3 regions of the Neptunomonas concharum genome follow, and region 2 is predicted to be linked to each of the others. Evidence: predicted binding sites of a transcription regulator. Region 2 holds the regulator's gene; each other region holds the start of a gene.

Region 1 (7,707 bases), 1.5 Mb from region 2:
GCTCATCTACTTGGGATGGGGTTAATCCGACCGTAGCTATTTGCGGTGAAGTAAACACAATACCTAAGGGCGTGCGACGCTTTTCCGCACGTACATCAGGGAATCTGCCAGCATTTAATCCCGCGATCTTACCTTCATCAGCAGCCTCGTGCAGCAGGGGGAGAGCGTTGTTAGCATCGCCCGCAATAAAAATATGCGGTAATGAACTTTGCAGTGTATAAGGATTAAATGTAGGAATGCCACGTTCGTCCAGCTCTAGAGAGGTATTTCCAAGGGCTAGCTTATCGACATTAGGGCGTCTGCCTGTTGCGGCGAGTAAGTAGTCAAATGACTCGGTTTGCAGCTGACCTGAAACGTCGTGGAATCGAATAACAACCTGATTATCTCGATGCTCAATGCTTTCTACCTTCGCGTCTGGATCGAGATAGAAGGACTCATTAAAGGTTTGAAGAGCATATTGGCGTATCTCCGAATCCTGTATTGGGCCGACGCTTCCGCCCACGCCAAACATACGAATATGTACGCCCAGCCGGGATAGTGCTTGCCCTAACTCTAACCCAATGACACCTGGGCCAAACACGGCAACAGACTTGGGAAGTGCTTTCCACTCAAACAGGTCATCATTGATGAGGAGTCGATCCCCAGCTTGCTTAAAAAACTCAGGGTAGCTGGGTCGTGATCCGGTGGCAATAATAATACGCTCGGCGTGCAACAAGCGCCCATCTTCTAGTTGGAGAGTATGGTCGTCCTTAAATTGGGCAAAGCTGCGTATTTTGTCTTCGTCAGGGAAGCTTTCGATGGATTCTACAACGAACCCTGCAAAGCGATCCCGCTCATCTCTAACCCGCTTCATGACAGCTTCGCCATCAACGCTGCTGGTGGTTGAGATACCGAAAGGGTATGCATGATCAATATGGTGTTTTCGATCTGCGGCGGCAATCAATAATTTACTTGGCATGCAGCCAACACGGGCACAGGTGGTACCGTAAGGGCCACCGTCTATCAGTACGACCGACGGGGTGTATGCTTTAGCGGCCCGATAAGCGGCAAGACCTGCTGTGCCTGCGCCGAGAATCGCAATATCAACCTTTTCCATAGGATCTCCATGATAAATTAGAGGATGCTAATGCTTTTTTGTTACCTTGCCATAGATCCCTACGTTGCTCAAACATAGATGGATGAAAAAAGCGGTGGCAAAAATAAAAAACAAGATGGGCGCTTGGCAAAACGCATATACCTCCGTATCATTACCGGCCTGAAAACTTCCTGATTTTGCGCCCGTAGCTCAGCTGGATAGAGTAGCAGGTTCCGATCCTGTTGGTCGGGGGTTCGAATCCCTCCGGGCGCGCCATTTTTTACATCATCTTCTTATTCTGTCATGGTAACGCCATGAAACATTACAAAACCCTCGCAAAGCCTGCTCAGGCTGCCATTGAAATCAAAAAGTCGCGCTTCTTAGGGCGCTTGGAGCGGGTTACTTCCCATGAGGAGGGCTTAATCAAGGTGGCGAAACTGTGGGAGCTTCACCCTGATGCTCGCCATATCTGCTTTACAATGTTAGTTGGTGGGCAGGTGCGCCAGTCAGATGACGGTGAGCCTTCCGGGACAGCCGCACGGCCTATGTTAAATGTGCTTCAGCATCAGGGAGCTGATCATATATTGGCGACAGTGGTCAGATATTTTGGTGGTGTAAAGTTGGGGGCGGGTGGCTTGGTTAGAGCTTATACGCAGGCGGTTAGTGAATGCCTAACTGAAGCCCAGTGGATTGAGGTTCAGCCTCAGTCCAGCGTTAGAATTCGTGTTGGTTTTGAGTTTGAATCACTGCTTAGGCATCAGGCAGACACGTACGGGGTAGAAATAACGCTAACGTATGATAGTCAAGTCAATGCTGAGCTTAGTGGCGATGCTGATGCGGTCGGTGCTCTGCTGGAGACTTTGCAGGATTTACTGCGTGGTACGTTAGAAATCGGTTAAGGCTGCCTTATAGTTCGCAGTAGAAAGAAATTTGTCGTGAACCTTGGCTTTTTGCGCGATACATGGCGCTGTCGGCATGTTGTAACAGCTCGTCGGCACAGCTGGCGTCGCCTGGGAAGAGGCTAATGCCAATGCACGCTGAGATGCTGATTTGATTGTTTTCAATAGTAAATGATTTATCTAAGCTCGCTAATAACTTATTAGCCACTTTACCGGCATGAACAGGTAGTGAAATATCAAGCAGTGCGACAAACTCATCACCCCCTAGTCTGGCGACAGTGTCGCATTGACGGAGATGTTCCCTGAGCCGTTGTGCTACATCAACTAGAATTTTATCCCCCTCAAAGTGGCCGTACTTGTCGTTTACGGGCTTAAAACCATCTAGGTCAATAAATAGTACGGCTATTTGCCGTCGCTGACGCTCGGCTCTGATGATGGCGGTTTCCAGTTTAGTATGTAGCAGTAATCGGTTAGGTAAACCGGTTAGCGAGTCATTATAGGCTTTGCTTGTCAGCTCTTTTTCTAGGGCTTTGTGTTCGCTGTTGTCCCTGAGCGTTAATACAAATTTTTCAGGGACTTCATCGCCGTCTAAGACGGCATTAAGTGTAGCTAGATATGGGACGTGAGAGTGTGATAATAGCTCTCCTTGCCAGCTAAGCTGCGTGCTTAGGATGGTTGCGAGGTCACAGGCTGGAGACAAACAGTGCAAAAGGTCGTGAATCGATATGTTTTGCGTATCGTTCAGAGTCGAGAACTCTGATTTGGCAGCACTGTTGGCAGACACGATCACCCCTTTGCTTGATAAAATAAAGCAATAATCTGAGGTGGTTTCAAAGACAAGGGCTGCTAATTGTAGTTTGCGTTCAGTTTCCCGTTCTCGCGTTACATCATGGCCAATACCAATGAGACCTTCTACTTCGTTTTGCTGGTTCAGGATGGGAATTTTTAGCATATCGATCAGTCGTCGACTGCCATCATTGTAGGTTACCCATTCATCTTTACGCTTGCGCTTTTTGCTTTGGATGACTTCTTGATCGCGCTCCTTGATGTAGTTGGCAGATCGCTTGGACATGAGTTCAGCGTCGGTTTTTCCGATGATCGCTTCGGTGTTGGATTCAAGAAAAGCTTCAAAGCTCTTATTACAGTGTTGATAGACGCCGTTCAGGCTTTTTACAAAAATGAAGTCGGGTAGAGCATCGGCCATTAGAGTAAGCAGATAGCGTTCTTTTTCTAGAGCGTTCTGTGCTTCAATCAGGTCGGTTACATCCCTTGCCACAACAGCTACCCCCGTGGTTTCCACTAGGCTGCCGGTGTAGAGAGTATGTCGGCTATCGATGAAGCGGGGTTCTCCTAGGTGGTTTTGCCCCCAAAAGCTAAGTTTTACCTCCTCGCCAGCTAAACATCTATCCAAATCAGGTTTGATGTGTTGCTCGAACCGCTCAGTGCCATGTAGTTCAGCAACAGTTTTTCCTACGATAGACCTTGCGGGTAACCCAAAGAAGCGCGTATAGCCATGGCTGACGGCACGATAGCGATATTTATTGTCAACAATCGATACTAAATCCTCTAGCGCTTCCAATATCGCTAATTCAGTTTGTTGAGGGGTTAGTATCGGTTTTGTCATAGCTATGTCCGCAGTGGTAGTGGTTATTACTCAGCTACTCGTATCGGGTTTATAGCGAGCTGCGCTGATAATGCTAATAAGGTGAATAATTGCAGCGATAATTGCTGGGAAGATTAGGAAGTAGAGAGCATAGCCGACGGCAGTTGTAACGAAGAAAAAGAACGCGGCGAGTAACCTGCCTTGAACTAAGTGGCCCAGTCCCGGAATGAATATATTACACAGTGCCGCAATGACGTTTCCGGCGCTCCCTTGCTGACTCATAAATACTCCTTGCTCGCTGAGCAGAATGGCTTTCATTTAAGATTAGCTGATTATCCCAAGATTTGTTGATATATGTCGAGGAAATAGCCCTGAGAATCCGTAGGATGAGATTTCTGATGAACTAGGGTGCAGAGGTGTGTCGTGGCGCAAGATTATGATGTTGTCATTATTGGAGCAGGGCCTGCAGGGTTAAGCTTTGCGCGCTCTTTGAGCGAGCTTCCTTTAAAGGTGCTAATTCTGGAACGCTCGTCGCTGGCAACCCTGCAAAACCCGCCAGAGGATGGTAGAGAAATAGCGCTAACACATCTTTCCGTTTCGTTGATGAAGGGGTTAGGTGCATGGGAGCATTTGCCGAAGGAGGAAGTCTCTCCTATAGAGGGCGCAAAGGTATTTGATGGCGAGTCGTCGTACAGCTTGAACTTTGAACGGGATAAAACGGATTTAGAGGCGCTGGGTTATCTGGTGCCTAATCATTTAATTCGTAAAGCATTTTATGAGTCCGTTTTACCAAAAAGTAATATAGAGCTGCGCACAGAGGCAACGGTAGAAGGTGTAGCGACTGAGGCTGAGTTCGGCGTTGTAACCTTAGTAAACGGTGAAACGGTGACTGCGAAGCTAGTGATTGCAGCAGATACGCGTTTTTCCGATATGCGAAGAAAAATGGGGCTTTCGGCGACAATGAAAGATTTTTCCCGTACCGCAATTGTGTGTCGTATGTCACATAGTAAGTCTCATCAACAGACCGCATTTGAGTGTTTTCATTATGGGCAGACCACCGCAATTCTACCAATGACGGGTAATCGCTCGTCGATCGTGGTGACGGTCAACAGTCGTGATGCTCAGCGCTATGTTGATATGTCGCCAGCACACTTTAATCAATGTATAGAGCAGCAATTGAATGGCATGTTAGGGGATATGGTTTTACTGGGTAAGCGCCATGTTTATCCGTTGGTGGCTGTGCACGCCAATCAGTTTGTCGCGAGGCGTTTTGCTGTGATTGGTGATGCAGCTGTAGGTATGCACCCTGTTACTGCACATGGCTTTAATTTAGGTCTTCGCGGTCAGGCATCCCTAGCAAAGCATATTGCGGAAGCTATTGCGGATGGTCGGGATATCGGCTCGGATGTGGTGTTAAAGGCTTACGAACGTGATCATATTAAAGTGACCCGAGTGTTGTATCACGGTACCAATGTTGTGGTAGGACTTTTTACCCATGAAACCTTTGCAGCTAAATTGGCGAGAAAGGCGACCTTGAGGCTTGCGAATAACATTGTACCGGTTAAAAAATGGATCATGCAGTCGTTAACCGAAGAACAAATGGATGAAAGCTCCCCCATGAAATGGGTACGACCGTTGCTGCCCCCTCGGCCTTCCCTAGCGCATTTGAATAGCGTATTTAGTCATCTGCCAGACCCTTTGGCGCCCTTGAAAAAGCGCAGTACGAAGTGATCGATATGCGCGCTTTCTCCATACCATTTTGAAAGGGTAGTGCTCCAATAGATATTCGTTAGTCAGAAATGATAATAGAGTGCTAACATTAACTTTAATCATTCTCAATTTTTTGGGGGAATGGTCGTTATGTTATTCTCTTTAATGTTGATGGCAAATAGCGGTTGGAGTTTTGTGTGACAGATTTAGATCAGATTCTTGAAGGAGAGGAACGACTGGATGTCTTAATGGCGCGTCAGCCCATTTACTCCAAAAGCCAAGATATTGTGGCGTTCGAATTACTTTTTCGGGGGCAAAGCGGTGAAGACCTGTCTGCGATCAAAGATGAAGAAGCGACGTTTGATGTCGTCGTTAACACTTACGCTAACATCGTAGCGGATGGTGGCAAAAAGTTCTTACCCTGCTATTTGAAAGTCACTGATGAAGTGCTGCTGGCAGGTACCTTGCCAGAATTACCCCCAGCTCTGTTTTCCCTGGAAATTTTGGGCAGATCATCGATATCGCCAGAATTTGTCAGCAAAGTGAGGGAGTTTGCAGCTAAAGGCTATCGCATTGTTTTAGCGGACTATAATCCTGATGATCCTAAGTTTGAGCCCCTCTTAAACGTCATTCATGTTATCAAACTGGATATTCAATTGCTGGGACTGGGCGCGCTGCCAGGGATTATTCAAAAGCTGCGGCCGTATCAGCTCGATCTGCTTGCCGATAAGGTGGAAACCAAAGAAGAGTTTCGCCAGTGCTTAGAGATGGGCTTTTCGCTATATCAAGGTTATTTCCTAAGTCGACCTGAACCAGTAAAAGGCAAAAAAATCAGTGGTAGTAAAATTATTCTGTTACAGCTGTTGGCCGAGCTAAATAATGAACAAGCAACAGGTGCTTCACTAGAGCAAATTGCGATTAATGATGCTGCTTTAACCTATAAAATTTTACGGGTTGTTAACTCAGCCGCCTTTGCGGTACCTAAAGAAATTGGCTCATTGAGTCATGCGATCACATTGCTTGGCATGGAGCAGATTCGTCGTTGGATTATGCTATTTCTGACGACAGCAGCGGATGGCCGACCTAACGAACTGACACGTACCATGCTGGTAAGAGGACGTATGTGTGAGTTGCTAGCTGAGATTAATGGTTACCCCAATGGTATGAACTATTTTATCGTCGGCTTGTTATCCCAACTGGATGCAATGCTCGATATTGAAATGGCTGAACTGATGACGGAAGTGCCCCTAAGTGGTGAGATTAAGAATGCGCTATTGCACTATACGGGAACGCTCGGCGATGTTTTGAGTGATGTTGAACACTATGAACGAGGCCAGTTTGAAGAGCTGTCTCGCGGAATTGATCGTGCGTTTTATGAGGTGGCTTACCGACATAGCTTAAAGTGGGCTGATCAGGTTATGTCTGCACTGCTCAACTAAGAATAAAGGGTGGATATATGTTGTCGGGTCATTTAGCCCAGATCTCCTGCTGTGTGAGTACTCCTCAGTGAAGCGACTTACCATTAAGTTACTGCTTCCTATTGCGGGCATATTAAGTGTTTTTTTGCTGGTCGCTGAGCTGGTTTGGTTGCCGCTTAAAGTCAGTGATGCCGTTAATGAAAAAGTAAATGACACGCGTGAAACTCTTAACTTACTCGCTGAGTTAGCGAAATATAATCAGTCTACTGAAGCGGCTCTGCAACAAAGCCTTAGTGGGCGCTTGTTTACCGACAGATCGTCATGGCTGCGTGTCTCGTTTCGGCGTACAAATAACGGTGTACCCTCCCCACCTGTTGGTTTTACTACTCATAGAGAGCGGGTACATCTGTCGGTTGAGGTCGGGGCGTATGTCGCTGATGCGTGGCTGGATAAGCGGGCTATTGCACAGCAGGTCACAAATCAATTCAGGTGGACGGAGTTACTCATCATAGTTTCTTCATTACTAACCTTCTTTGTGATTGCACTCCTTCAGCGCTGGTTATTGTTCAAGCCCATGACACAGTTGATTGAGGCGGCAGAACACTTAGGATCAGGGCGTTCTGAGTTCCCATTTCCTGCGGTGACTCATCGCTCCATTCTCTCACCGCTCATACGCTCTTTTATAACCATGCGCGGTTCGTTATTAGAGCAGCAGCATCAAATGGAGTCACAGGTTCAGGAGCGTCGGCTTGCCGAAGAGAGGCTCAATGAATCTCACCGAATTGCTCAGTTAGGGTGCTGGGAGTGGCTGTTAAAGGAACAGCGCTTTTGGGTCTCCACCAGTTTGCAGGCTATTTTGCTAATAGAAGAAGCGTACCCTAAAAATGCTCAGAGTCTCTTTCAGCGGGTGCATCCTGCTGATCGAAGCGAAGTGATGCGCCATTTCACGGACATGTTGAATAAGGGGCAAGCAGGAACTATCGATTTTCGAGTATCTACCCC
Region 2 (7,707 bases):
CGCTTGTTAAGTTTTGACCCGCATCAAACCAATTAATATGCTGAGTGTTATACTGCTCCGCTTTAAAATTGTGAGGAAATTATCGTGAGCTTAGACACCAGTATTTCTTGGGATCTAGATCTAATTAATCGCTATGACCTGTCCGGCCCACGATATACCTCCTATCCGACAGCCATTCAATTTGATACATCGCTATCGGAGCAAGACCTTGTTCAGACGGGGCAATTAACCTCAGATAAAACCGCCCCCCTCTCTTTGTATGTGCATATCCCTTTCTGTGCCCACGTTTGTTACTACTGTGCCTGCAATAAGGTCATCACACGCAATCGTAAAAAGGCACAACCGTATTTAGATACACTGTATAAAGAGATTGAAGAAGTAGCTCGCTGGTACAGTGATGACAGAGTTGTCAATCAACTTCATTGGGGCGGCGGCACCCCGACCTTCATCAGCGATGAGCAGATGGTCGAGTTAATGGATAAACTAAAAGCGTCATTTAACTTACTAAATGATGATAGCGGCGATTACTCTATTGAGATTGACCCACGCGAAGCCTCTATTAAAACCTTAGAAACGTTGCGCAGCATCGGCTTCAACCGGATCAGCTTAGGCGTACAAGATGTGAACCCCGTTGTTCAAGAAGCCGTTAACCGAGTCCAGTCAACGGAGCAAACCGCTGAGATTCTAAGCACAGCCCGGCAATTAGGCTTTAAATCGATCAATATGGATTTGATCTATGGCCTACCCCACCAAACCTTAGAAAGCTTTAATGAGACGTTGAATACCGTCATTGAACTCAGCCCAGACCGGCTTTCAGTCTTTAATTATGCGCATATGCCGGATCGCTTCCGCTCACAAAAACACATTAATGCAGACGATCTACCTAGCCCAGAAACCAAGTTAGCGATATTAGAATCCACGATTAATACATTGCTATCCGCAGGCTACGTCTACATAGGCATGGATCACTTTGCAAAGCCCGATGATGAACTCGCCTTGGCGCAACAAAACGGCCAACTGCATCGTAACTTTCAGGGATATACAACCCACTCTGATTGCGATCTGGTTGCTATGGGTGTCTCTGCAATCAGTCAAATCGGCGATGTCTATTATCAAAACGAGCACGACATTAGTGCTTATACGGAGTCCGTTGAATCTCGCTCCAGTGCTATTCGTCGAGGCGTCAAACTCAATCTAGATGATCGCATCCGCCGTGCAGTTATCACACAACTCATTTGCCATTTTGAACTTGACCCTCAAACCATCAGCCAACAATTCAATATCAATTTCAATGACTATTTTGCTGAAGAATTAACCGAATTAAACAACTTTTCTACAGATGGTTTGATTACTCTGGAGCAAGGTAAAATTTTTGTGACCCCAGCTGGTCGACTTTTGATTCGTCGCATCTGTATGACCTTCGATAAATACATACCTAAACAGCAAGAAACACAGGCTTTTTCACGTATCATCTAATCGGTGCTTCACGGTTCCCGTGAAATGTTACATAATTTGGGGCTGAGTAGCCGCTCGTTATGTAAAACAACCACAGGAAACGGCCATGAGTGATGTAAAGAAGGAAGGGAAACTACATAGCCTTCAACAAGCCCACTGTAACACGTGCAGTTTAAGTTCACTCTGTCTGCCCGTATCGCTAAATCTAACCGAGATGGAAAGGCTGGACGATATCATTGACAAAAGTCGTCCTTTAAAAAAAGGCGAACACCTTTTCCATCAAGGGGATGAATTTGAGTCTGTATACGCGATTCGCGCGGGCAGTGTTAAAAGCTACACCATAACTAATGAAGGTGAAGAGCAGATCACGGGGTTCTATTTCCCGGGGGAATTAGTAGGTTTGAGCGGTTTTGATAGCAACAACTACCCCGTCTCAACCAAAATTTTAGAAACGACAACTGTATGTGAAATTCCATTTGAGCACCTCGACAGTTTGTGTGGACAGTTACCAGAGCTACGCAGACAAGTGATGCGCACGATGAGTAAAGAGATTCGTGACGATCAGCAAATGATGATGTTGCTATCAAAGAAAAATGCCGAAGAGCGCGTTGCGACCTTTTTGGTCAAGTTATCCCAACGTTTTCAGGCTCGTGGCTATTCTGCCCATAAGTTTCGCTTATCCATGTCACGCAATGAAATAGGTAACTATTTGGGATTAGCGGTTGAAACCGTTAGCCGTATTTTCACTCGATTCCAGAAGAATGAGCTGATTCAAGTAGATGGAAAAGAGGTAGATCTAATTAATCTGGAGCATCTATACACCCTAGCGGGTGAATGCATGGGTAAAGAAGATACCGAAGATGATGTCCAACAGTTAACGCTATAATAAAAAAACGCCGTTCAAGATTGAACGGCGTCACAAATAGTTGCACAAAGAAGTAGCCATCTCTATGTGTAACCCAACGAAGTCATTAGAAGGCAAAACGCCTTAGATAACATTGAGCCATATCAAACGTTTACGTTCCGGCCTGATTGAGGAGCTATTGAGCACATGTCTTACGACGAATACTACGTCAAATCTGTCATCCGTACCCTACCTGACTGGCCTGAACCTGGTGTTATGTTTCGTGATATCACACCTCTATTTAAAGATCCCAAAGCATTGCGGATGATTTCAGATGCCTTCATTCAACGCTATATGGATTCTGAAATGACTCATATTGCTTGTATTGACGCGCGTGGATTCTTAATTGCATCCATCATGGCCTATCAACTACAAAAGCCACTCGTGCTTGTTCGTAAAAAAGGCAAGCTGCCAGGAAAAACTGTGCACCAAGAATATCAATTAGAATACGGAACATCTGCTGTGGAAATGCAAGTGGACTCCGTCTCTGCTGGCGACAAAGTCCTAGTATTTGATGACTTGATTGCTACCGGCGGCACCATTCTAGCTGCTTGCACACTCATCAAAACCTTGGGCGCTAACGTCATCGAGTGTGCCGCGCTTATCGACCTTCCTGATCTTCAAGGGTCAACACGTATACAGGATACTGGCATACCCGTGTATACCTTACTTGCTTACGAAGGCCTGTAGCCAAACCAGATAGCCTCTGCTATTGTGAGTGTATTAGAATAAGCTTATAACAATAACAGAGGTTTTCCATGTCTCGATTGCAACAGCTCGTATCATTGTTTCTGCTGACCTTTAGCTTTTTAGCGTATGCAGAGGAAGTCACTCTTCCCTTCAAGGGCATCACGCTCAATGCGGACTTTCAAACGAGTGATGCACAGCCATTGAGTGATGGAGTGATTGTGCTGGTACATGGCACCCTCGCCCATAACCACATGGAAATCATTAGAGCTTTCCAAGAGCAGCTCACAGAAAACGGCTATCATACCCTCGCCATTAACCTTAGCTTGGGCGTTGATAACCGTCACGGCATGTACGACTGCAACACACCCCATCAACATAAACATACCGACGCACTCACAGAAGTTGATCAGTGGATTCAGTGGCTCAAAAACCAAGGGGCTGACAAGATCACATTACTCGGCCATTCACGCGGTGGTAATCAAGTTGCGTGGTATACTTCAGAACATCCAGAGCAGGTACAGCGACAGGTTCTGATAGCCCCTGCTACATGGAGCGCAGAACAGGAGCGTGTCGATTACCAAACTCGATACAAGAAAAACCTTGAGCAGGTGATAAAGGAGGCCGAGCAAACACCAGAAAATGCGTGGCTAAAAAATACCGATTTCATCTATTGCGCTAATAGTGAAGTCACAGCAGGCTCTTTCCTTAACTATTACAAGCCGGACACCCGTTTCAACACGCCTGATATTATTAAGAACACCACTACGCCTACATTGGTTTTTAGTGGGTCTGAAGATACAACCGTCAAAGATCTGCCTGTGCAAATGAAAAGAATCGATAATCCGCATATACGCTATTTCGACATTGAAGGGGCAGACCATTTCTTTATGGACCTTTATACTGACGAAGTTGTCGAATTGATCGTTGAATTTTTGGAATCTAACTAATGGCCCGATTACTCGCCTTATTGCTCTTTTTACCTTGGCTGATAGCGCAAGCAGGTGAACTTCCCAAAGCACAAAACTTCCAGCTGGATGCAAAACAACTGCAACCTCAGCAGCTTTTACTGGTGCTAGCTAGCCGACATGATTGTAGCTATTGTTCTTTAATCAGGAATGATTTTTTGTACCCTATGTCTCAGAATCCAGGGTATCAAAAAAAGCTGATCATTAGGGAATTGAAGATAGACGAGAATAAAAAGATCATTGATTTTGATGGAAGGCCTATTGCAGTAAAAGAACTTGCGCGACGCTACAATGCCAGCTTAACGCCAACACTCATGTTTCTCGATAAAACTGGGAAGCAGCTCACCAAGAACCATGTTGGAATCACAACGCCTGAGTTCTTTGGTTTTTATTTAGACCAGTCAATAGAGGCAGCTCTTGAGCACCTTGCTATACAGTGACACGCTTTAACGGCTATGCCCACATTACCCATACATCAATGCCTTTCTCAGCTTTTTGAAGCATTAAACTATCGAGATGAAGCGGTACTACAAGCCCCACCAGGCGCAGGTAAAACCACCGTTGTCCCACTAGCTCTACTAGAGCAGTCGTGGCTTCAAAAGCAAAAGATCATTATTTTAGAGCCGCGGCGCATAGCCGCGAAAGCGGCGGCTGAACGTATGGCAACGTCCTTAGGAGAAAGTGTCGGAGAAACCGTTGGCTACCGTATCAGGATGGATACCTGTGTAAGTCAATACACCCGCATCGAAGTCATTACAGAAGGCATACTAACCCGTATGCTCCAAGAAGACCCTAGCCTTGAAGGTGTCGGCTTGGTGATATTTGATGAGTTTCATGAACGCAGCCTTGATGCCGATTTAGGCTTGGCGTTATGCTTGCAAAGCCGGACATTATTTAGAGATGATATTGCCCTAAAGCTCTTGGTGATGTCAGCCACATTAGACACACCAGCAATCTCAACACTGCTCAATCATGCTCCGATTATCCACAGTGAAGGCCGCACTTATCCCGTCGACATTTTTTACACCGCCCCTTGGCAAGCTAGCCAGCCCATTGAGCCTCGCGTAGTTAAAACCATTCTACAGGCACTTGATGAGCAACAGGGAAGCTTACTGGTTTTTTTACCGGGCCTCGCTGAGATTCAGCGGGTAGAGGAACAGCTCCAAGCACATTTAACAACTCGCTACGAGCACCAAACCATTGAAATCACACCACTCTATGGCGATCTTAGCTTACAACAGCAAAAAAAGGCGATATCTCCCCCTAATCAAGGCCATCGAAAAGTTGTTCTGACCACATCCATAGCAGAAACCAGCCTAACCATTGAAGGCATCAACATCGTTATCGATAGCGGCCTGAGCCGTCAAGCCATCTATGATACAAACACCGGCATGACACGCTTACATACCCGGCGTGTGTCTCGCTCTACCAGTGAACAACGTGCTGGTCGTGCAGGACGCCTCGAAGCAGGCATGTGCTACCGATTATGGTCAAAGGCTCAACAAGAACAGTTAGCTCCCTTTACACCACCAGAAATATCTCAAGCGGACCTCACGCCTCTTGTACTGCAACTCCACCAATGGGGCTGCAAAACACCCAATGAGTTATCATGGATAGACCCACCCTCTCCATCAAGCTATCAACAAGCGCAGTCTCTCTTACACGCACTAGGCGCATTACACCGTGTAGAAAGCGGCTTTCAGCTTACCCCTGAAGGCCAATTGATGGCTGCGTTACCGTTACATCCAAGGCTGGCTAAAATGCTGTTAGTCGCCCGTCACTACCAATTAGAAAATTTAGCTTGTGACTTGGCGGCAATTTTTACTGAGCGGGATCCTATTCGTAGCCATCAAGCAGACATTCAGCTGCGCTTGGATTGGTTACTGGAACCACCGAGAACCTCTGGTCAAGCCTATCGAATCAAGCAACAAAGCCAGCGCCTTTTAACACTATGCAGGACGCTACCAAAAGCGAACCTATCAAAAAGCCTGCCCACTAACCAGCAACTAGGTTTATTAATTGCCAGCGCCTGGCCGGATCGCCTTGCTAAGAAAAAAGCACCGGGTGTCTACCAGCTGGCAAATGGCCGTGCAGCGCACCTTAATCAGCAAGATTACCTTTCTCAACAGGGCTGGCTAGCCGTAGCGCAACTAGGTGGGAAAGAGAGCCAAACACAAGATAAAATCTGGCAAGCAGTAGCTTTTGACTCCGCTTTATTACAGCAAGAATTATCCCACCTTATATTCGATCAAGAGCTCATTGAGTGGGATGAGACAGCGGGAAAAATTATTGCAGAACAACGTCAATACTTAGGAAAGATCATTCTATCCAAGCAACCTCTGCTGTCACTTCCTGAGTGCGCTCACGAAAAAGCCTTACTTAATTACATACGCCAACGAGGATTAAACGTACTCCCATGGGATGCTGCTACGCTTAAATGGCGTCAACGAGTAACGCTAGCAAGCACGCTGTTGCCAGACAATTATCCATGGCCTGATCTCTCAGACTCGGCTTTACTGAACACAATGGAGACTTGGCTACAGCCTTACTTAGCAGGCTGTAAGTCGCTTGAGCAGTTAGCAAAGCTCGACTTGCGATCGATTCTTATCAACTTATTACCGTGGGAACTGACACAACAGTTAAACACACTTATACCTGAAAAGATCAAAGTGCCATCAGGCTCTCTCATACCAATTGATTACTCCACCTCACCTCCCGTTTTAGCCGTGAAGCTTCAAGAGATGTTCGGCTTAAATGAAACACCCACAATTGCCTCTAAAGTAACATTGCAAGTTCATCTCTTATCACCTGCCGGTCGTCCTCTTCAAGTAACACAAGACCTTGAACATTTTTGGCAAAATGTTTATCCGCAGGTAAAAAAGGAGATGAAAGGTCGCTACCCCAAACACCCTTGGCCTGATAACCCCCTAGATGCCATTGCTACCGGAAAAACCAAACGACACCTAGCATCATAAAACCGTGTTTTTTCTGTATATCACTGCAAATACCCTCTAAGCTATGGACGACCTATTTTTTGCCAGTTTTCGGGATCCCTATGTGGTTTAAGAATCTTATCTTTTATCGTTTTACAGAATCACAAGATTACACACAGTCACAACTTGAGAGCGCTTTCGCTGAGCACCTCTTTCAACCCTGTCGCAGCCAGGAACTGAGTCGTTACGGCTGGGTTGCCCCTCACTCAGCACTCGATCAGCAATCTGTTTTCAGTAGTCAGGGAGCTTTCTTAATTGCCGCTCAAAAAGAGGAAAAAATACTGCCGGCTACCGTGATCAAAAGAAAACTGAATGATCGTGTTGCCCAAATTGAGCAGGAACAAGCTCGGAAAGTTTATCGTAAAGAACAACTACAGCTGAAAGATGAAATAATTCTCGACTTACTACCGCGAGCATTCAGCCGATATCAGCAAACCTTCGCGTTAATTATGCCAAGAGCAGGGTTCATTGCTGTTGATAGCTCAAGTCATAAGCGAGCAGAAGAACTTCTCAATTTACTACGTAATAGTTTATCAACACTACCGGTTATCCTGCCTGATGTGCACCACTCACCGGGTGTAATCATGTCACAGTGGCTACAACAGACTGCCTCAACTCCCGGTTTTTCCTGCTTAGAAGAGTGCGAGCTAAAAGATAGCCAAGAAGAAGGTGGTATTATTCGGATCAAAGGGGAAGATCT
Region 3 (7,707 bases), 170 kb from region 2:
CAGGGCTGACGGTCAAAACGCAAGCCTTGGTGTCCCATATAGCGGATATTGATATCACGGTGACCAACAGCGAGACAGAAGCGCTGTTGCTAGAACAGAACCTGATTAAGAAAAATCGCCCCCCCTACAATATTTTGCTACGGGATGACAAAAGTTATCCCTATATCTTTGTTTCATCGGGTGAAAACTACCCGGTACTGACTTTTCATCGCGGAGCCAAGCGAAAGAAGGGGCAATATTTTGGTCCCTACCCTGGAAGGGCAGCTGTCAATGATAGTTTAAGTATTCTGCAAAAAGTTTTCCGTATCAGGCAATGCGATGATGCCTTCTTTCGAAATCGTTCGCGGCCTTGCTTACAATACCAAATAAAACGTTGCAGTGCGCCTTGCGTCGAAGCGATATCGACAGAGGATTATGCCGAAGATGTTCGCCATGCCACGATGTTTCTGGAAGGTAAAAGCCACACCATCATGAAAGAGTTAGCGGCGCAGATGGAAGAGGCCTCCAAACGTTTGGACTTTGAGCGAGCAGCCGAGTATCGAGACCAAATTAGTAGCTTGCAGCTAGTCCAAGAGCAGCAATACGTTTCAGGAAGTGCAGGCGATGCAGATGTTATAGCTTGTTCCATTCAGCCTGGCGGTGTTTGTGTGCACGTGCTCTTTGTCAGGGGAGGACGTGTACTGGGTAGTAAAGCTTTCCATCCGAAAGTATCGGTTGAAGATAGTCCCTCCAGTGTGCTTTCAGCCTTTATTGCCCAGTGGTATATCGGCTCCCCTCGTGAAATTCCCAATCATGTGATTATTAGCGATGAGCTGGAAGATCAGGACTGTCTAGAAGAGGCGCTACGTGAGCAGCGCGGTAAAAAAGTTCAAATTAGCCATCGAGTAAAGGGGGAGCGTCAAGGGTGGTTGAAGCTGGCTGTGACCAATGCGGAGCAGAATCTAACGAGCCATCTGGCGAGTAAACAGAATATCTATCAACGCTATTTAGCCCTGCAAGATGTCTGCGGTTTGGATGAAACGCCTTCACGGTTGGAGTGTTTTGATATCTCCCACAGTAGTGGTGAGGCAACGGTCGCTTCCTGTGTGGTATTTGACCGTAACGGCCCGCTAAAAAAAGACTATCGGCACTTCAATATTGAGGGCATAACTGGCGGAGATGACTACGCTGCTATGCATCAAGCGCTGACGCGCAGATATACCCGCATTAAAAAAGGTGAGGGGGTGCTACCTGATATCCTTTTAATAGATGGGGGAAAAGGGCAGGTTACCCAAGCAATAGCTGTGTTAAATGAGCTGCAAATAGGTGATGTTCAGATTATCGGGGTAGCGAAAGGCACAACGCGCAAAGCGGGTTTTGAAACACTGATCATGGCAGACAGTGGAACGGAGGTGACATTAGCCTCGGATTCAGCAGCGCTTCATTTGATACAGCATATACGTGATGAAGCTCACCGCTTTGCGATTACTGGCCATCGGGCAAGGCGAGGGAAGGCGCGGCAAACCTCACAGCTAGAAGGCATTCCCGGTGTTGGGCCCAAGCGCAGACGTGAATTACTCAAGCATTTTGGCGGAATTACCATGATTGAGCGTGCGAGTATTGAAGAAATCACAAAAGTCTCTACCATAAGCCGGGCGTTGGCAGAGGAGATCTATGCCGCGTTACACCCAGAGGCCTGATTGCGGAGTTTTCGGCACTGATGTTGTTATCTATGAACATACCTAACTTGCTTACACTCCTTAGGATCTTTCTAATTCCGGTGTTTGTGTTGTTTTACTACTTGCCCTACAGCTGGGCTCCTTTAGCCACGGGCGCTATTTTTGCCGTCGCGGCTGCAACCGATTGGTTGGATGGTTATCTTGCACGTCGATGGAATCAAACATCGGCGTTAGGTGCTTTTCTTGATCCTGTTGCTGACAAGTTGATGGTTGCTGTTGCCTTAGTGATGCTAACGGAAACCTTTGCGCAAGTGTGGATGACGATTCCTGCCATGATTATCATTGGTCGAGAGATTATTATCTCCGCGTTGCGAGAGTGGATGGCGGAGTTAGGCAAGCGCGCCAGTGTAGCCGTATCCTACATCGGCAAAATAAAAACAGCTTTACAGATGCTGGCAATTTTTTTGTTAGTCTCTGTAGAACCTGCTTCAACAATCTCTTGGGTTGGTGTGGGGGCGCTCTATATTGCTGCTTTGTTGACCTTATGGTCGATGTTTGTTTATCTAAAAGCGGCTTGGCCTGAACTAACTTCCGAAGATTAAAGCGATAGTGCGCTAAGTGGTTAATCTTTAAGCAAAAATAAATGCTAAACATGGTTGACACGGGCTCAGATCTCTCTATAATACGCCCCACTGTTTGCACAGGGCGGGAATAGCTCAGTGGTAGAGCACAACCTTGCCAAGGTTGGGGTCGCGAGTTCGAACCTCGTTTCCCGCTCCAAATAATTGTGCAAAGCATAGGCGCGGTGGCAGAGTGGTCATGCAGCGGACTGCAACTCCGTGTACGCCGGTTCGATTCCGACCCGCGCCTCCATTGATCCTATAGCATAAGCTATTGGACCATCCGCCCGGATGGTGAAATTGGTAGACACACAAGACTTAAAATCTTGCGCTCTAACGAGCGTGCCGGTTCAAGTCCGGCTCCGGGCACCACTTAACAATGACAGGTTAAGTGGTATCATTTCTTAAAGTTTCTTCTTTTGGGGTCTCTCTGTACCAATTAATGATTGAGTGTTCGGTGTGACTTAGCCTCAAGTCTCGTAGTGCATTAGTAAGAATTGATCTACAATTTTCCCTATGAATACACAAGTTTCTCATATTGTTTTGGCCGATAAAGAGCAGGTTACCGCAAGGTTAACTGCTGCTGGTGTTTATCCGACATCGCAGCGTGTTGCAATCGCGCAAGTGCTGCTTGCAGAGCATCAGCATGTCACTGCGGATAAACTGCAGGAGATGTTATATCTCAGTGGTAGTAAAATATCTAAGGCAACGGTCTATAACAGTCTAAAGCGCTTTGTTGAGAAAGGTCTTGTCAGTGAGCTTGTGATTGATAACCAAAGGGCGTTTTACGACACTAACACCTCCCATCATCACCACGTCTATAACCTTGATACCGGAGAGTTGTCAGATATCGACAGCTTCAATTTATCCCTGCTGCAGAGTGTGGAACTGCCTCAAGGAACTGAGATCGATTCGGTAGATTTGGTACTCCGCGTACGTAATACCTAAAATAAATTGCGCTTACACCTCCTTATGGTTACGGCTGATTCAAATCAATGTTTCATATTTAGAATAAGTCTAAGTTTAGTTTGCCGCGAAGATGAGCATTGCCAACTAACTCAGATTGACCTGTGATCTCTGCGGCTAAGCTTTAGCCCTACTTACTTAAAGGGCTATGTTTTGGACGATAGAGAGGACTCCAAAGTGAAACTGAAAAAACACGTTACTAGTAGTGTGGCGCTTGGGTTAGTGGTAACTTCATTTATGGTTAGTGCTAATGAGCCTATTGAAACGATCAAGCCTGTCAAAGAGATCAACTTGGCTCAGGTGGAGTTGGGGAAAAAATTGTACTTTGATCCCCGCTTATCCAAGTCGGGTTTTATATCTTGTAACTCCTGTCATAACCTAAGCATGGGAGGAACTGATAACCTTAAAACCTCTATTGGGCATAATTGGCAGCAGGGGCCTATTAATGCGCCCACCGTTCTTAACTCCAGTTTGAATTTGGCTCAGTTCTGGGATGGTCGAGCGGCAGATCTTAAAGCTCAGGCTGGTGGCCCTATTGCGAACCCAGGGGAGATGGCTTCCTCTCATACGTTAGCCATTGATGTGATTCAGTCCATACCGCAGTATGTGAGAGAATTTAAGCAGGTATTTGGGCATGACAAAGTGAGTATTGATGAAGTCACCCAAGCCATTGCTGAATTTGAAAAAACACTAGTGACGCCGAACTCTCCTTTCGATCAGTGGTTGATGGGTGATAAGGATGCGATCACAGAGTATGAGTTGTCTGGATATGCACTCTTCAAAAACTCTGGATGTGTTGCATGCCATAACGGAGAAGCGGTGGGTGGTAACTCTTTCCAAAAAATGGGTGTGGTTGAGGCTTATCAGGCAAAAGGCAACGCTGAAGGTTTGAGTGCGGTAACGGGTAAAGATGCAGACCGGTTTAAGTTTAAAGTACCAACTCTGCGTAACGTTGAACTTACCTATCCCTATTTCCATGATGGAGAAGCGGAGTCTCTAACTGAAGCGGTAGATTTAATGGGGCGTTTACAGTTAGGTAGGAAATTTAGTGAAGATGAAACGGCGAGAATCGTCGCATTCCTAAAAACACTAACAGGGGATCAACCTAACTTCCAGCTTCCTCAGCTTCCTCCTTCGACAGATGCGACGCCAAAACCGCAACCATTTGATTCGTGAGATCTTTCACTTCCCTAGTTTGAGGAGCATTAAGGCCTTAGGGTAGGGGAGTGCTGATTGACAACTGTCTTAAGAAGTCCTTAGTGATGCATTTGCTGATATATCTGAAAGGCTTCAATATCTGAGCCTGCATGATAGAATGGCTCTCCTGTATTGGTTAATGGATAAGGACTTCCTCCTTCATGTCTTCTTCTGTCTCGTATCGCCCCGAAATTGATGGCTTAAGGGCGGTTGCCGTATTGTCTGTCGTGATATTTCATGCGGGTTTTGATGTATTAGGTGGAGGGTATCTTGGCGTTGATGTATTTTTTGTCATTAGCGGTTATTTGATTACCAAGCTGATACGTTATGAGTATGTTAATAATGGATCATTCTCGTATTTAAATTTTTACCGCCGACGTGCCAAGCGCTTAATGCCAGCACTATTTTTTACTCTGATAGCGACATTTGTCGCTTGTTTCTATATTTTAGCACCCCGAGAATTTCAGAAGTTTAGCCAGTCTTTAATTTATTCAGTATTTTCCTTATCTAATATATTTTTCTGGGGAGAGTCTGGCTACTTCGATACAGATTCACAGTTTAAGCCGCTGCTGCATACTTGGTCATTAAGCGTAGAGGAGCAGTTCTATATTTTTTGGCCTTTTCTCTTAGTGTTTCTATTTAAGTATGCCAAAGATCGTCATGTTTTATATTATATAATAATGCTTACGGTGTTGTCGGCTGTTTCTTCTATCGCTATGCTGAAGATTGACAAAAGTGCGGCTTATTACTTAATGCCCTTTCGCGTTTTTGAGTTGATGATAGGGGGTGTTCTGGTTTGGTTGGAAAAGACTAATTATAGAAATGATAAGCTAAAGTCCATATGCTTTAGTCTCTCTATGATTGCTTTGCTGTCTTTATTTTTTATCTATGATAAAAATACTTCATTTCCGGGTATTAATGCATTTTTTGTGACAGTGTTAGTTGCCTTTATTGTTTTTAATAGTAATTCTCCCGCGGGACGGTTTGTTCTAACTTCCAAACTTATGGTTTATATTGGGCTCATATCGTATTCATTATATTTGGCCCATTGGCCGATTATGGCCTTATATAAATACTACGTAATGGAATCACTATCTGTATATGAAAGTGTTTTTCTGATCGCTTTATCAATAGCGATTGCAGTCTTTATGTATCATTTTATTGAGCGACCATTTAGATTTTCATACGGGCTCCCTTCGTTATTTAGTTGGAAAGGAGGTATTGTCTATGGCTTTTCTACTTGCTTATTGATACTTCCTGCTTTGCATGCAACAAAAAATGAAGGCTGGCTATGGCGTTTACCAAAAGAGTTAAGAAAAGCTGTTGCTGATGTTGAAAAAGATCGAAGTGAGTATTGGGACTTAATATCCGGAGAGGTTGGGATTTTTTCTCAGGGCAGCAATAAAATGTTTGTCGTCGGGAATAGTTTTGCTATCGATATTTTCTTTGCATTTAAAGGCATGGATAGTATTGACGTGAGATACAGCGGAACGACTTCGTCTGAATGCTATGCATTCCATTTGAAAATTTCACCGGATTCTAAAACCGATTGCGGTGAGAATTTTAATAAAATTCTATCGTTAACGAATGCTCAAGTAGCGGATTACATCGTCTTAAATGAAAGGTGGGTAATTAATATACCCCCAGCAGACTATATTACAGGGCTGGAGCGAGCTATCCAGCAGATTAGGGCGGTTAATAGCAACGCTAAGTTGATCATCGTAGGTCCAAGACAAACGTTTGACCAAAAATCTGCGTATCAGCTGGTGATTGAACATGGTCGCTTGGCTGGGGCTGCCGAGTATGCATCCAAGTATTACTACAAGCGCCAGGAGATGCTTCTGCTTAATCGGCAATTAAGAACCTATGCGGCAAGCATTGGCGCTACTTTTGTTGATCTTGATGAGATATTTTGTAAGCAGGATATCTGTGAAATCTTGACCCCAGAAGGGGAGATGATCTATTGGGACTTCGGGCACTGGACGATGGCAGGTGCTAAGAACCTTCAACGGGAAATAATTAAGAGATTTCATCAAAAATGGTAATTTCTTCTTTTATTGTCCTAAATTTAGGATAAAGTTAACAGTGAAGGTGAAACTATTAGATAATTCTTGGGGGTTGGTACTATGTCTTCTTCACTTATAAGAAAGGGCTTAGCTCTTTCAGCAGCATCAATATTCGCTGTATCACTTAGCTCGTCGGTGCTCGCCAAAACGCCTGATGCATCCACACCTTCTCAAGAAACAGTGTGTGATGTGCTGGATGGTAAGGCTTGGGGCTTATGTAACGCCTATTGCGAGGCTATCGATTGTGATGATCCCAACGTTCATGCTTCAAATCGAGCATGCGAGAGAATAGCTACAAACTTTGAACGTTTAACGGGCGGTGTATTCCAGCTACCAAATCCATTTGATCTGGAATCATGTAGCGTCTTGGTTCCACAGTAGAAACGAGTTTTAAGATTCACTGGCTAAGAAAATAACCCTAGATATCTCAGCAAGGCGCAGAGAGATATCTAGGGGCTAATGTGTAATCCTATCGACGGTTTTGCAATGCTGCAATTCGATCGTCTAGTGGTGGGTGGCTAGAGAACAGCTCCATCAAGCCTTGTTTCATATGACTGCTAATACCGAAGGCTGTCATTTGGCTAGGTAGTTGGTCTGGTATACCTGATTCCGCTTTCAGGCGCTGTAGTGCACCGATCATTCCCGCATTGCTCGCAAAGTCAGCGCCGGCTTCGTCAGCACGGTATTCACGACGACGGGAGAACCACGCAACAATCATGGAAGCAAAAATACCAAATACAATCTCCGCGACGAATGTAGCGATATAGAAACCGATACCAACACCGCCCTCGTTATCTTTGCGTAACAGCGAGTCTACAAAGTAGCCAACGATGCGTGCAAAGAACATAACGAAAGTATTGACGACCCCCTGAATAAGAGTCAGTGTCACCATATCGCCGTTGGCTACATGACCGATTTCGTGGGCCATCACTGCTCTAGCTTCTTCTGGGCGAAAACGTTGCAGAAGGCCTGTGCTGACCGCTACCAGCGCGTTATTTTTGTTCCAACCTGTCGCAAAGGCATTAGATTGCTGAGCATCAAAAATACCTACTTCAGGCATACCAATACCTGCTTTTTCAGCTAATTCTGCCACGGTATCCATCAACCACTTTTCTTCGGGAGTACTCGGTTGCATGATAATACGTGTACCGGTTGAGCGTTTAGCCATAAATTTGGACATAAATAGGGAAATAAATGAGC

What was found. The regulator FNR, encoded in region 2, switches genes on or off when oxygen is low (the NO sensors DNR and NnrR bind a similar motif). The targets are predictions, from matches to a motif close to TTGATNTANATCAA.
Region 1: the regulator FNR is predicted to act here: its motif matches at 3,925-3,938, upstream of ubiM (5-demethoxyubiquinol-8 5-hydroxylase UbiM).
Region 3: the regulator FNR is predicted to act here: its motif matches at 3,261-3,274, upstream of F0U83_RS10005 (cytochrome-c peroxidase).

Annotation. Positions count from the first base shown of each region.
Region 1 covers NZ_CP043869.1:251,872-259,578, forward strand. Annotated here, with positions in the region: gene F0U83_RS01195 (dihydrolipoyl dehydrogenase) at 1-1,096, opposite strand, end outside; tRNA gene F0U83_RS01200 (tRNA-Arg) at 1,275-1,351, shown strand; gene F0U83_RS01205 (IMPACT family protein) at 1,390-1,974, shown strand; gene F0U83_RS01210 (diguanylate cyclase domain-containing protein) at 1,982-3,598, opposite strand; gene F0U83_RS01215 (hypothetical protein) at 3,629-3,895, opposite strand; gene ubiM (5-demethoxyubiquinol-8 5-hydroxylase UbiM) at 4,001-5,308, shown strand; gene F0U83_RS01225 (EAL and HDOD domain-containing protein) at 5,485-6,726, shown strand; gene F0U83_RS01230 (bifunctional diguanylate cyclase/phosphodiesterase) at 6,794-7,707, shown strand, end outside.
Region 2 covers NZ_CP043869.1:2,296,203-2,303,909, forward strand. Annotated here, with positions in the region: gene F0U83_RS10795 (sulfite exporter TauE/SafE family protein) at 1-17, shown strand, start outside; gene hemN (oxygen-independent coproporphyrinogen III oxidase) at 85-1,476, shown strand; gene fnr (fumarate/nitrate reduction transcriptional regulator Fnr) at 1,562-2,341, shown strand; gene F0U83_RS10810 (adenine phosphoribosyltransferase) at 2,507-3,049, shown strand; gene F0U83_RS10815 (alpha/beta hydrolase) at 3,118-3,996, shown strand; gene F0U83_RS10820 (thioredoxin family protein) at 3,996-4,454, shown strand; gene hrpB (ATP-dependent helicase HrpB) at 4,470-6,989, shown strand; gene rdgC (recombination-associated protein RdgC) at 7,070-7,707, shown strand, end outside.
Region 3 covers NZ_CP043869.1:2,128,444-2,136,150, reverse strand. Annotated here, with positions in the region: gene uvrC (excinuclease ABC subunit UvrC) at 1-1,679, shown strand, start outside; gene pgsA (CDP-diacylglycerol--glycerol-3-phosphate 3-phosphatidyltransferase) at 1,712-2,260, shown strand; tRNA gene F0U83_RS10025 (tRNA-Gly) at 2,364-2,438, shown strand; tRNA gene F0U83_RS10020 (tRNA-Cys) at 2,458-2,531, shown strand; tRNA gene F0U83_RS10015 (tRNA-Leu) at 2,564-2,650, shown strand; gene F0U83_RS10010 (Fur family transcriptional regulator) at 2,795-3,226, shown strand; gene F0U83_RS10005 (cytochrome-c peroxidase) at 3,422-4,420, shown strand; gene F0U83_RS10000 (acyltransferase family protein) at 4,603-6,486, shown strand; gene F0U83_RS09995 (hypothetical protein) at 6,568-6,888, shown strand; gene htpX (protease HtpX) at 6,977-7,707, opposite strand, start outside.